3 regions of the Lysinibacillus fusiformis genome follow, and region 3 is predicted to be linked to each of the others. Evidence: a T-box and tRNA genes for the amino acid it is inferred to sense, from the RefSeq annotation. Region 3 holds a T-box; the other regions hold tRNA genes.
What was found. The T-box of region 3 lies ahead of leuS (leucine--tRNA ligase). A T-box ahead of a tRNA ligase gene usually reads a tRNA of that ligase, here a tRNA-Leu.
Positions count from the first base shown of each region.

Region 1: it has a tRNA-Leu gene. The T-box ahead of leuS (leucine--tRNA ligase) is inferred to sense a tRNA for this amino acid. The anticodon was not compared.
Region 2: it has a tRNA-Leu gene. The T-box ahead of leuS (leucine--tRNA ligase) is inferred to sense a tRNA for this amino acid. The anticodon was not compared.

Region 1 is NZ_CP070490.1:1,221,590-1,225,779, forward strand. Features, by position in the region: rRNA gene JTI58_RS06050 (16S ribosomal RNA) at 100-1,651, opposite strand; tRNA gene JTI58_RS06055 (tRNA-Gly) at 1,852-1,925, opposite strand; tRNA gene JTI58_RS06060 (tRNA-Arg) at 1,943-2,019, opposite strand; tRNA gene JTI58_RS06065 (tRNA-Leu) at 2,038-2,123, opposite strand; tRNA gene JTI58_RS06070 (tRNA-Lys) at 2,190-2,262, opposite strand; tRNA gene JTI58_RS06075 (tRNA-Gln) at 2,278-2,352, opposite strand; tRNA gene JTI58_RS06080 (tRNA-Asp) at 2,358-2,433, opposite strand; tRNA gene JTI58_RS06085 (tRNA-Glu) at 2,465-2,536, opposite strand; tRNA gene JTI58_RS06090 (tRNA-Asn) at 2,538-2,614, opposite strand; gene JTI58_RS06095 (SprT family protein) at 2,706-3,167, opposite strand; gene JTI58_RS06100 (Tex family protein) at 3,235-4,190, opposite strand, start outside.
Region 2 is NZ_CP070490.1:1,922,464-1,926,653, reverse strand. Features, by position in the region: rRNA gene JTI58_RS09570 (16S ribosomal RNA) at 31-1,582, opposite strand; tRNA gene JTI58_RS09565 (tRNA-Ala) at 1,726-1,801, opposite strand; tRNA gene JTI58_RS09560 (tRNA-Pro) at 1,817-1,893, opposite strand; tRNA gene JTI58_RS09555 (tRNA-Arg) at 1,903-1,979, opposite strand; tRNA gene JTI58_RS09550 (tRNA-Leu) at 1,988-2,076, opposite strand; tRNA gene JTI58_RS09545 (tRNA-Gly) at 2,082-2,156, opposite strand; tRNA gene JTI58_RS09540 (tRNA-Leu) at 2,193-2,277, opposite strand; tRNA gene JTI58_RS09535 (tRNA-Lys) at 2,296-2,371, opposite strand; tRNA gene JTI58_RS09530 (tRNA-Thr) at 2,379-2,454, opposite strand; tRNA gene JTI58_RS09525 (tRNA-Val) at 2,458-2,533, opposite strand; rRNA gene rrf (5S ribosomal RNA) at 2,544-2,659, opposite strand; rRNA gene JTI58_RS09515 (23S ribosomal RNA) at 2,774-4,190, opposite strand, start outside.
Region 3 is NZ_CP070490.1:568,016-572,205, reverse strand. Features, by position in the region: gene JTI58_RS02745 (SulP family inorganic anion transporter) at 1-1,434, shown strand, start outside; T-box leader at 1,500-1,710, shown strand; gene leuS (leucine--tRNA ligase) at 1,797-4,190, shown strand, end outside.

The DNA.
Region 1 (4,190 bases), 650 kb from region 3:
CAAGTTTTGAAGTGTTTCATTCAGAAGAATGAACCTTCAAAACTGAACGCAAAACGTAATCTTACAAACCCAAGGTTTGTATTCCGAAATAATCCTTAGAAAGGAGGTGATCCAGCCGCACCTTCCGATACGGCTACCTTGTTACGACTTCACCCCAATCATCTATCCCACCTTCGGCGGCTGGCTCCAAAAGGTTACCTCACCGACTTCGGGTGTTACAAACTCTCGTGGTGTGACGGGCGGTGTGTACAAGGCCCGGGAACGTATTCACCGCGGCATGCTGATCCGCGATTACTAGCGATTCCGGCTTCATGTAGGCGAGTTGCAGCCTACAATCCGAACTGAGAACGACTTTATCGGATTAGCTCCCTCTCGCGAGTTGGCAACCGTTTGTATCGTCCATTGTAGCACGTGTGTAGCCCAGGTCATAAGGGGCATGATGATTTGACGTCATCCCCACCTTCCTCCGGTTTGTCACCGGCAGTCACCTTAGAGTGCCCAACTAAATGATGGCAACTAAGATCAAGGGTTGCGCTCGTTGCGGGACTTAACCCAACATCTCACGACACGAGCTGACGACAACCATGCACCACCTGTCACCGTTGCCCCCGAAGGGGAAACTATATCTCTACAGTGGTCAACGGGATGTCAAGACCTGGTAAGGTTCTTCGCGTTGCTTCGAATTAAACCACATGCTCCACCGCTTGTGCGGGCCCCCGTCAATTCCTTTGAGTTTCAGTCTTGCGACCGTACTCCCCAGGCGGAGTGCTTAATGCGTTAGCTGCAGCACTAAGGGGCGGAAACCCCCTAACACTTAGCACTCATCGTTTACGGCGTGGACTACCAGGGTATCTAATCCTGTTTGCTCCCCACGCTTTCGCGCCTCAGTGTCAGTTACAGACCAGATAGTCGCCTTCGCCACTGGTGTTCCTCCAAATCTCTACGCATTTCACCGCTACACTTGGAATTCCACTATCCTCTTCTGCACTCAAGTCTCCCAGTTTCCAATGACCCTCCACGGTTGAGCCGTGGGCTTTCACATCAGACTTAAGAAACCACCTGCGCGCGCTTTACGCCCAATAATTCCGGACAACGCTTGCCACCTACGTATTACCGCGGCTGCTGGCACGTAGTTAGCCGTGGCTTTCTAATAAGGTACCGTCAAGGTACAGCCAGTTACTACTGTACTTGTTCTTCCCTTACAACAGAGTTTTACGAACCGAAATCCTTCTTCACTCACGCGGCGTTGCTCCATCAGGCTTTCGCCCATTGTGGAAGATTCCCTACTGCTGCCTCCCGTAGGAGTCTGGGCCGTGTCTCAGTCCCAGTGTGGCCGATCACCCTCTCAGGTCGGCTACGCATCGTCGCCTTGGTGAGCCGTTACCTCACCAACTAGCTAATGCGCCGCGGGCCCATCCTATAGCGACAGCCGAAACCGTCTTTCAGTGTTTCACCATGAGGTGAAACAAGTTATTCGGTATTAGCCCCGGTTTCCCGGAGTTATCCCAAACTATAGGGTAGGTTGCCCACGTGTTACTCACCCGTCCGCCGCTAACGTCGAAGGAGCAAGCTCCTTCTCTGTTCGCTCGACTTGCATGTATTAGGCACGCCGCCAGCGTTCGTCCTGAGCCAGGATCAAACTCTCCATAAAAGAAATTTGATTAGCTCAAATTGTTTTGCTGGCATCAATTTTGATGTCCAAAATTTTTGTTTCTTTCACTCGCCGAAGCTAGTTACTTAAAACTTTATTGATTACGTTTTGCTTGTTCAGTTTTCAAGGTTCATGCCGTTGTCCGTTCAGACAACTACTTTAGTCTATCATACCAACCAATCGGTTGTCAACACTTTTTTTGGAGCGGGTGATGAGAATCGAACTCACGACATCAGCTTGGAAGGCTGAGGTTTTACCATTAAACTACACCCGCATATATTTTTTTAAAAATGGCGCGCCCGGCAGGAGTCGAACCCACAACCTTCTGATCCGTAGTCAGACGCTCTATCCAATTGAGCTACGGGCGCTTATGAAATTAATTGACTTGGTGCGGCCGAGAGGACTTGAACCTCCACGGGGTTGCCCCCACTAGGCCCTCAACCTAGCGCGTCTGCCGTTCCGCCACGACCGCATTCGATTAGTAACTTTCTCATTATACTATGATAATTCGAAAAGTCAACTCTTTTTCTTAAAGAGATGAGCCATGAAGGACTCGAACCTTCGACCCTCTGATTAAAAGTCAGATGCTCTACCAACTGAGCTAATGGCTCGGATTAAGAAATGAATGGCTGGGGTACTAGGATTCGAACCTAGGCATGACGGAATCAAAATCCGTTGCCTTACCGCTTGGCTATACCCCAATAAGTGGCGGTCCCGACCGGGATCGAACCGGCGATCTCCTGCGTGACAGGCAGGCATGTTAACCGCTACACCACGGGACCAAAATGTTATTTACATTAAATTATGAAAAAATGACCCCTACGGGATTCGAACCCGTGTTACCGCCGTGAAAGGGCGGTGTCTTAACCACTTGACCAAGGGGCCATGGCTCCGAAGGCAGGACTCGAACCTGCGACAACCTGATTAACAGTCAGGTGCTACTACCAACTGAGCTACTTCGGAATAATTTATGGTATGTTGTCGCCGTTATCTTGTCGACTTTTACTATTATAGGGACAACTCAATAAAACGTCAACTATTTTTTAAAGTTTTTTTATTCCACTAATTTTAATTTCCCCAAACACTTACTACAGCAATACTTTTCAACATTCATTTTAATTTTCCGTACATATAATTGGTGGCAATTGACACAAGTATATGTATAGCGTCGTCGGTGTTTTTCAACTGTAGTTTTAGGGGATTGTAAAACTGAGCAAAATCGGGGGGCATCTACTTTCCTTAACAATTCTCGAAAATCTTTATCTCGATGCTGATACCCTTTACCTTCAATATGTAGATGATAATGGCATAATTCGTGGAGAACAATACCATGAATCTCTTCCAAACCGTATAATTCATAGGCTTTAGGATTAACCTCAATATTATGAGATTGTAAAAGATATCGTCCTCCTGTTGAGCGTAATCTTGCATTAAAGTAGGCTTGATGCAGAAAAGGTTTCTGAAAGCTTTCCAAAGATAAGCGACGAACAAGCTCTTGTAATTCTAGATTGTCCAAAGTAATCACCTCTAACAACAAGAATACCACACTGCGTAGTATAGACAGTGTGGTAAAAATTTATTACTCAATCTAATGTTTGATTTTTAGGTGGAAGCATCGTTAAAGAGATACGTCCTTTCGTTACATCTATTTGCTCTACCCAGACGGTTACAATATCCCCAAGCGCCACAACTTCTAATGGATGTTTAATACGTTTATTTTGTAGTTTAGAAATATGCACAAGTCCATCTTGCTTCACGCCAATATCAACAAATGCACCGAAATCGACTACATTTCTTACTGTGCCCTGCAATTCCATACCTACTTTTAAATCTTCCATTTTTAATACATCCGTTTTAAGCAATGGTTGTGGGAAAGCATCACGTGGGTCACGATTTGGTTTCATTAAAGTATCCACGATATCTTGAATTGTCACAACTCCTACCCCAAGCACATCACTTAACTTTTGGATATTTAGGGCTGCAATAGCTTCCTCTGCACTCTGAGTCCCTAACTCTTTCTTATCTATCTGTGCCTCTGCTAATATTTGCTCAGCAAGGCTATAGCTCTCAGGATGAATACCTGTAGCATCAAACGGATTTTTTGCTTCAGGGACACGCAAGAAACCAATAGCTTGTTCATACGTTTTAGCACCTAACCTTGGAATCTTCTTTAATTGCGCACGCGTAGTAAATTGACCATTTTCCTCTCGCATCTTCACGATATTCTCTGCGACAGTTTTTGATAAACCAGAAACGTATTGTAAGAGTGATGAAGAAGCAGTGTTTACGTCAACACCAACTTGGTTAACAGCCGTTTCTACTATAAAAGTTAGCGATTCATTTAACTTTTTTTGAGAAACATCATGCTGATATTGACCTACTCCCACCGCTTTTGGTTCAATTTTCACTAACTCTGATAAAGGATCCTGTAAGCGACGTGCAATGGAGACAGCACTACGTTGCTCAACCTGTAAATCAGGAAATTCTGCACGTGCAATATCAGACGCTGAATAAACAGACGCCCCCGCTTCGTTGACAA
Region 2 (4,190 bases), 1.4 Mb from region 3:
CCAAGGTTTGTATTCCGAAATAATCCTTAGAAAGGAGGTGATCCAGCCGCACCTTCCGATACGGCTACCTTGTTACGACTTCACCCCAATCATCTATCCCACCTTCGGCGGCTGGCTCCAAAAGGTTACCTCACCGACTTCGGGTGTTACAAACTCTCGTGGTGTGACGGGCGGTGTGTACAAGGCCCGGGAACGTATTCACCGCGGCATGCTGATCCGCGATTACTAGCGATTCCGGCTTCATGTAGGCGAGTTGCAGCCTACAATCCGAACTGAGAACGACTTTATCGGATTAGCTCCCTCTCGCGAGTTGGCAACCGTTTGTATCGTCCATTGTAGCACGTGTGTAGCCCAGGTCATAAGGGGCATGATGATTTGACGTCATCCCCACCTTCCTCCGGTTTGTCACCGGCAGTCACCTTAGAGTGCCCAACTAAATGATGGCAACTAAGATCAAGGGTTGCGCTCGTTGCGGGACTTAACCCAACATCTCACGACACGAGCTGACGACAACCATGCACCACCTGTCACCGTTGCCCCCGAAGGGGAAACCATATCTCTACAGTGGTCAACGGGATGTCAAGACCTGGTAAGGTTCTTCGCGTTGCTTCGAATTAAACCACATGCTCCACCGCTTGTGCGGGCCCCCGTCAATTCCTTTGAGTTTCAGTCTTGCGACCGTACTCCCCAGGCGGAGTGCTTAATGCGTTAGCTGCAGCACTAAGGGGCGGAAACCCCCTAACACTTAGCACTCATCGTTTACGGCGTGGACTACCAGGGTATCTAATCCTGTTTGCTCCCCACGCTTTCGCGCCTCAGTGTCAGTTACAGACCAGATAGTCGCCTTCGCCACTGGTGTTCCTCCAAATCTCTACGCATTTCACCGCTACACTTGGAATTCCACTATCCTCTTCTGCACTCAAGTCTCCCAGTTTCCAATGACCCTCCACGGTTGAGCCGTGGGCTTTCACATCAGACTTAAGAAACCACCTGCGCGCGCTTTACGCCCAATAATTCCGGACAACGCTTGCCACCTACGTATTACCGCGGCTGCTGGCACGTAGTTAGCCGTGGCTTTCTAATAAGGTACCGTCAAGGTACAGCCAGTTACTACTGTACTTGTTCTTCCCTTACAACAGAGTTTTACGAACCGAAATCCTTCTTCACTCACGCGGCGTTGCTCCATCAGGCTTTCGCCCATTGTGGAAGATTCCCTACTGCTGCCTCCCGTAGGAGTCTGGGCCGTGTCTCAGTCCCAGTGTGGCCGATCACCCTCTCAGGTCGGCTACGCATCGTCGCCTTGGTGAGCCGTTACCTCACCAACTAGCTAATGCGCCGCGGGCCCATCCTATAGCGACAGCCGAAACCGTCTTTCAGTGTTTCACCATGAGGTGAAATAAATTATTCGGTATTAGCCCCGGTTTCCCGGAGTTATCCCAAACTATAGGGTAGGTTGCCCACGTGTTACTCACCCGTCCGCCGCTAACGTCGAAGGAGCAAGCTCCTTCTCTGTTCGCTCGACTTGCATGTATTAGGCACGCCGCCAGCGTTCGTCCTGAGCCAGGATCAAACTCTCCATAAAAGAAATTTGATTAGCTCAAATTGTTTTGCTGGCATCAATTTTGATGTCCAAAATTTTTGTTTCGTTCACTAGCAGAAGCTAGCTACTTAAAACTTTATTGATTACGTTTTGCTTGTTCAGTTTTCAAGGTTCATAAGTTGACTTGGTGGAGCCTAGCGGGATCGAACCGCTGACCTCCTGCGTGCAAGGCAGGCGCTCTCCCAGCTGAGCTAAGGCCCCATAATTTATAGGAAATGGTCGGGAAGACAGGATTCGAACCTGCGACCCCTTGGTCCCAAACCAAGTGCTCTACCAAGCTGAGCTACTTCCCGTTGTTCTTTTGGCGCGCCCGACAGGAGTCGAACCCATAACCTTCTGATCCGTAGTCAGACGCTCTATCCAATTGAGCTACGGGCGCATTTAAAATGGTGCCGAGGACCGGAATCGAACCGGTACGGTAGTCACCTACCGCAGGATTTTAAGTCCTGTGCGTCTGCCAGTTCCGCCACCCCGGCACATTTGGAGCGGAAGACGAGGTTCGAACTCGCGACCCCCACCTTGGCAAGGTGGTGTTCTACCACTGAACTACTTCCGCATGTGCATAAGTTTTTTTATCTGGCAATGAAAATAATGGTGCGGGTGAAGGGAGTCGAACCCCCACGCCTTGCGGCGCTAGATCCTAAGTCTAGTGCGTCTGCCAATTCCGCCACACCCGCTTATTATTATTTTAAAAATGGTGAGCCATGAAGGACTCGAACCTTCGACCCTCTGATTAAAAGTCAGATGCTCTACCAACTGAGCTAATGGCTCGAAAAAATGGTGCCGGCTATAGGAATCGAACCCACGACCTACTGATTACAAGTCAGTTGCTCTACCTGCTGAGCTAAACCGGCATATGGTGGAGGATGACGGGCTCGAACCGCCGACCCTCTGCTTGTAAGGCAGATGCTCTCCCAGCTGAGCTAATCCTCCTGGGTAATATGCCTAGCGACGTCCTACTCTCACAGGGGGAAGCCCCCAACTACCATCGGCGCTAAAGAGCTTAACTTCCGTGTTCGGTATGGGAACGGGTGTGGCCTCTTTGCCATCATCACTAGACTTTTCAAAAGACAAGATTTATTATAACATATTTTAGTATAAATGCAAGCTTTTTTCAAAACTTTCTTGTTCTTTCAAAACTGGATAAACGGTACATTGAATGGTTCAAACGTTTTGGTTAAGTCCTCGATCGATTAGTATTCGTCAGCTCCATGTGTCACCACACTTCCACCTCGAACCTATCTACCTCATCGTCTTTGAGGGATCTTACTTACTTGCGTAATGGGAAATCTCATCTTGAGGGGGGCTTCATGCTTAGATGCTTTCAGCACTTATCCCGTCCACACATAGCTACCCAGCGATGCCTTTGGCAAGACAACTGGTACACCAGCGGTGTGTCCATCCCGGTCCTCTCGTACTAAGGACAGCTCCTCTCAAATTTCCTACGCCCACGACGGATAGGGACCGAACTGTCTCACGACGTTCTGAACCCAGCTCGCGTACCGCTTTAATGGGCGAACAGCCCAACCCTTGGGACCGACTACAGCCCCAGGATGCGATGAGCCGACATCGAGGTGCCAAACCTCCCCGTCGATGTGGACTCTTGGGGGAGATAAGCCTGTTATCCCCGGGGTAGCTTTTATCCGTTGAGCGATGGCCCTTCCATGCGGAACCACCGGATCACTAAGCCCGTCTTTCGACCCTGCTCGACTTGTAGGTCTCGCAGTCAAGCTCCCTTGTGCCTTTACACTCTACGAATGATTTCCAACCATTCTGAGGGAACCTTTGGGCGCCTCCGTTACCTTTTAGGAGGCGACCGCCCCAGTCAAACTGTCCGCCTGACACTGTCTCCTGCCCCGCTAAGGGGCATGGGTTAGAATTTCAATACAACCAGGGTAGTATCCCACCGACGCCTCCTTCGAAGCTGGCGCTCCGAGATCTCTGGCTCCTACCTATCCTGTACAAGTTGTACCAAAATTCAATATCAGGCTACAGTAAAGCTCCACGGGGTCTTTCCGTCCTGTCGCGGGTAACCTGCATCTTCACAGGTACTATAATTTCACCGAGTCTCTCGTTGAGACAGTGCCCAGATCGTTACGCCTTTCGTGCGGGTCGGAACTTACCCGACAAGGAATTTCGCTACCTTAGGACCGTTATAGTTACGGCCGCCGTTTACTGGGGCTTCAATTCGCAGCTTCGCTTGCGCTAACCACTCCTCTTAACCTTCCAGCACCGGGCAGGCGTCAGCCCCTATACGTCACCTTACGGTTTTGCAGAGACCTGTGTTTTTGCTAAACAGTCGCCTGGGCCTATTCACTGCGGCTCTCATGCGCTTGCACGCTCAAGAGCACCCCTTCTCCCGAAGTTACGGGGTCATTTTGCCGAGTTCCTTAACGAGAGTTCTCTCGCACACCTTAGGATTCTCTCCTCGACTACCTGTGTCGGTTTGCGGTACGGGCACCTCTCACCTCGATAGAGGCTTTTCTTGGCAGTGTGAAATCAGGAACTTCGTCCATACGGACTCGCCATCACAGCTCAACGTTACAGTGTGCGGATTTGCCTACACACACGCCTTACTGCTTGGACGCGC
Region 3 (4,190 bases):
CTTTGTGTCATGGGCTTTTTTAAGCTAGGGACTTTAATTAAATTTATTCCACGTCCTGTAACAGTTGGCTTTACAGCAGGTATAGCTGTGATTATTTTTACAGGTCAAATTGCCAACTTTTTAGGACTATCAAATGTTAAAAGGCACGAGTATTTTATCGCCAATATTCAGGAAATCATGAAGCAGCTTGGTACGACAAATATGTATAGTATTCTTACTGCCGTCCTATGCTTGGTGACAATATTGATCACACCAAAATTTTTTCCAAAGGTTCCTGGTGCATTAGCGGGTATCGTTGTCTCTACACTTGTGGCAACTTTCTTCTTTTCAGGACAAGTTGCTACCATTGCAACAGCTTATGGTCAAATTCCTAATACATTACCTCATTTTGCCTTACCGAACATCACGCTTGAACGATTACAACAACTTATTGGTCCAGCATTTGTCATTGCGATGCTAGGTGGCATTGAGTCTCTATTATCTGCAGTTGTTGCGGATGGGATGACAAATAGTAAGCATAACAGTAATCGTGAGCTAATTGGTCAGGGGATTGCTAATATTGTGACGCCTTTGTTCGGTGGTATTCCAGCAACAGGGGCCATCGCACGCACAGCGACCAATATAAAAACAGGGGCAGTATCTCCTATGTCGGGTATCATACATGGTGTGTTTGTTTTAATCACATTATTGTTATTAGCTCCGTATGCATCTCATATTCCGTTAGCAAGTATGGCTCCGGTTTTGATGGTCGTAGCTTGGAATATGAGTGAACGACATCATTTTGCACATATCGTAAAATTAAAATCAGGCGATTCACTGGTGTTATTGATTACCTTTTTATTAACGGTATTCACTAGTCTCACATTAGCAGTTGAAGTGGGGCTTGTGCTGGCTGTGCTATTATTTGCGAAACGCATGAGTGAAAAGCTTGTTGTCACGAAGGTACTTCCAGACCATTCGAATAAAAGTGAGAAGGTACAGCCACATGTTGTGCATCAGCAGCATGATTGCCCGCAAATTAGTATGTACACAATTGAAGGGCCGTTGTTCTTTGGTGCTGCACAAATGTTTGAACAAACAATTGAAAGTACTTTGCATCAGCAACCAAGAGTTTTGATATTACGAATGGGGAAAGTGCCCTTTATGGATTCTACTGGAGAGGCATATTTTAGCAATATCATTGAAAACTATAAAGCACAGGGCGGTACTGTTTTGGTAACGGGTGTGCAAGGTGATTTAAAGGATGCTCTTCAGCACAATGGTCTTTACGATAAAATAGGTGCGCAACATTTTTATCAACATACTGGAGAAGCGATTACAAAGGCTTTCAATTATTTGAACGCAAATCAATGTATCGGATGTCAGCATTTTGCATTTCATGAATGCAAGGATTTATCAAAGCCTAAGGAAAAAAAGGAATTAATTGTTCAGTAATGGGTAAGCTGTAAACAAAGGCTTGTGCTTTTCAATACTTTCCATTAGAATAAATGCAATATCATGTAAAGACTGTGATGAGGAATAGTAGATTTGTGGTTCTTTTTAGAGAGCTAGCGGTTGGTGGGAGCTAGTAAGAAAGCAAGTTGAACTCGCCTTCTGAGTCTGCCCGCGTGAAACAGCGTGTGTCGTTTCTTCCGCGTTAAGGAAGCTTGAGCCGAGTGTAATCACTAATCTGGGTGGTACCGCGGGAGTACAAATTCTCTCGTCCCTTCTTTAAGAATGGGGCGAGTTTTTTTGTTTTTTAAATATTTTGTCAATTATGATGGAGAGCAGCATGATCAATCGAAGGAGGAAAAAGAATGAGTTTTAATCATGAACAAATTGAAAAAAAGTGGCAGCAATATTGGGCTGATAACAAAACATTCAAAACTGAAAATGAAATAGAGAAGCCTAAATTTTACGCATTAGATATGTTCCCATATCCGTCTGGCGCAGGACTCCATGTAGGCCATCCAGAAGGGTATACGGCAACTGATATTCTATCGCGCTTTAAACGTATGCAAGGCTACAATGTACTACATCCAATGGGCTGGGATGCTTTCGGTTTACCAGCTGAGCAATATGCACTTGATACAGGGAATGATCCAGCTGAATTTACAGCTAAAAATATTGCGACATTTAAACGTCAAATTCAAGAGCTAGGCTTCAGCTATGATTGGGATCGTGAAATTAACACGACTGATCCAGAGTATTATAAATGGACACAATGGATTTTTATCCAGCTTTATAAGAAAGGTTTAGCTTATGTGGATGAAGTGGCTGTTAACTGGTGTCCAGCACTTGGCACGGTATTAGCTAACGAAGAAGTGATTGATGGGAAATCAGAGCGTGGTGGTCATCCAGTAGAACGCCGACCAATGAAGCAATGGATGCTTAAAATTACAGCCTATGCTGATCGTTTAATCGATGACCTAGAAGAAGTTGATTGGCCTGAGTCTATTAAAGATATGCAGCGCAATTGGATTGGCCGTTCAGAAGGGGCAGAAGTGACATTTACCATTGACGGTTCAGATCAAAACTTCACCGTTTTCACAACACGCCCTGATACATTATTTGGTGCTACATACTGTGTGCTTGCACCAGAGCATAAATTAGTGGAACAAATTACAACAGCTGACCAACGCCAAGCTGTTGAGACTTATTTAGAGAAAGTTAAAATGAAATCTGACCTAGAGCGTACAGATTTAGCGAAAGAAAAAACTGGCGTATTTACAGGTGCTTATGCAGTGAATCCGATTAACGGTAAAAAAGTGCCGATTTGGATTGCTGACTATGTGTTAGTGTCTTATGGTACAGGTGCTATTATGGCGGTGCCAGCACATGACGAGCGTGACTATGAATTTGCGACTGAATTTGGCTTAGACATCGTTCCTGTACTTGAAGGTGGAGACATTAGTAAAGAAGCATTTACAGGTGATGGTCAACATATTAACTCTGAATTCCTTAATGGCTTAAATAAAACAGATGGCATTGCAAAAGCCATTGAATGGTTAGAGGAAAAAGGTGTAGGAGAGAAGAAAACTTCTTATCGTCTACGTGACTGGTTATTCTCTCGTCAGCGTTATTGGGGTGAACCAATTCCAATGATTCATTGGGAAGATGGCACGATTACGCCAGTTCCAGAATCAGAATTACCATTAATGCTGCCAAAAACAGATAATATTCGTCCATCGGGTACTGGTGAATCACCGCTAGCTAATATTGCTGAATGGGTGAATGTTGTCGATCCAGAAACAGGCAAAAAAGGACGTCGTGAAACAAATACAATGCCACAGTGGGCAGGTTCTAGCTGGTACTTCTTACGCTATATCGATCCTACAAATACAGAAGCCATTGCAGATCCAGCGTTACTAAAACGATGGTTACCAGTTGATATTTATATTGGTGGCGCGGAGCATGCCGTATTGCATTTACTTTACGCTCGCTTCTGGCATAAAGTTCTGTATGATTTAGGCGTTGTTCATACGAAAGAGCCATTCCAAAAATTATTTAACCAAGGAATGATTCTAGGTGAAGGTAACGAGAAAATGTCTAAATCGAAAGGCAATGTCGTCAACCCAGATGAAATCATTTCGTCACATGGTGCCGATACATTACGTTTATATGAAATGTTCATGGGACCACTTGAGGCATCTGTTGCATGGTCTACAAATGGTTTAGATGGAGCACGCCGCTTCTTAGACCGTATCTGGCGTCTATTTGTCAATGAAGAAGATGGCGCAATGTCAGCAAAAATCCAAGTGTCTAACGATCAATCACTTGAAAAAGCATACCACCAAACAGTGAAAAAAGTGACAGAGGATTATGAAGGCATCCGCTTTAACACAGCTATTTCACAAATGATGGTCTTTATCAATGATTGCTATAAAGCAGATGTGATTCCAACGGCTTATGCTGAAGGCTTTGTTAAAATGCTAGCACCAATCGCTCCGCATATTGCAGAAGAACTATGGCAACGATTAGGGCATAAATCAACACTTTCATACGAGCAATGGCCAACATATGATGAAACGAAACTTGTAGATGATGAAGTGGAAATTGCCGTGCAAGTGGCTGGTAAAGTACGTGCGAAAATTGTTGTACCGAAAGAAGCGTCAAAAGAGGATATCGAAAAAGTAGCGCTTGCTGATGAAAAAGTTCAAGAATACATGGCAGGGAAGAACTTAGTGAAAATCATCGTTATTCCAGGCAAA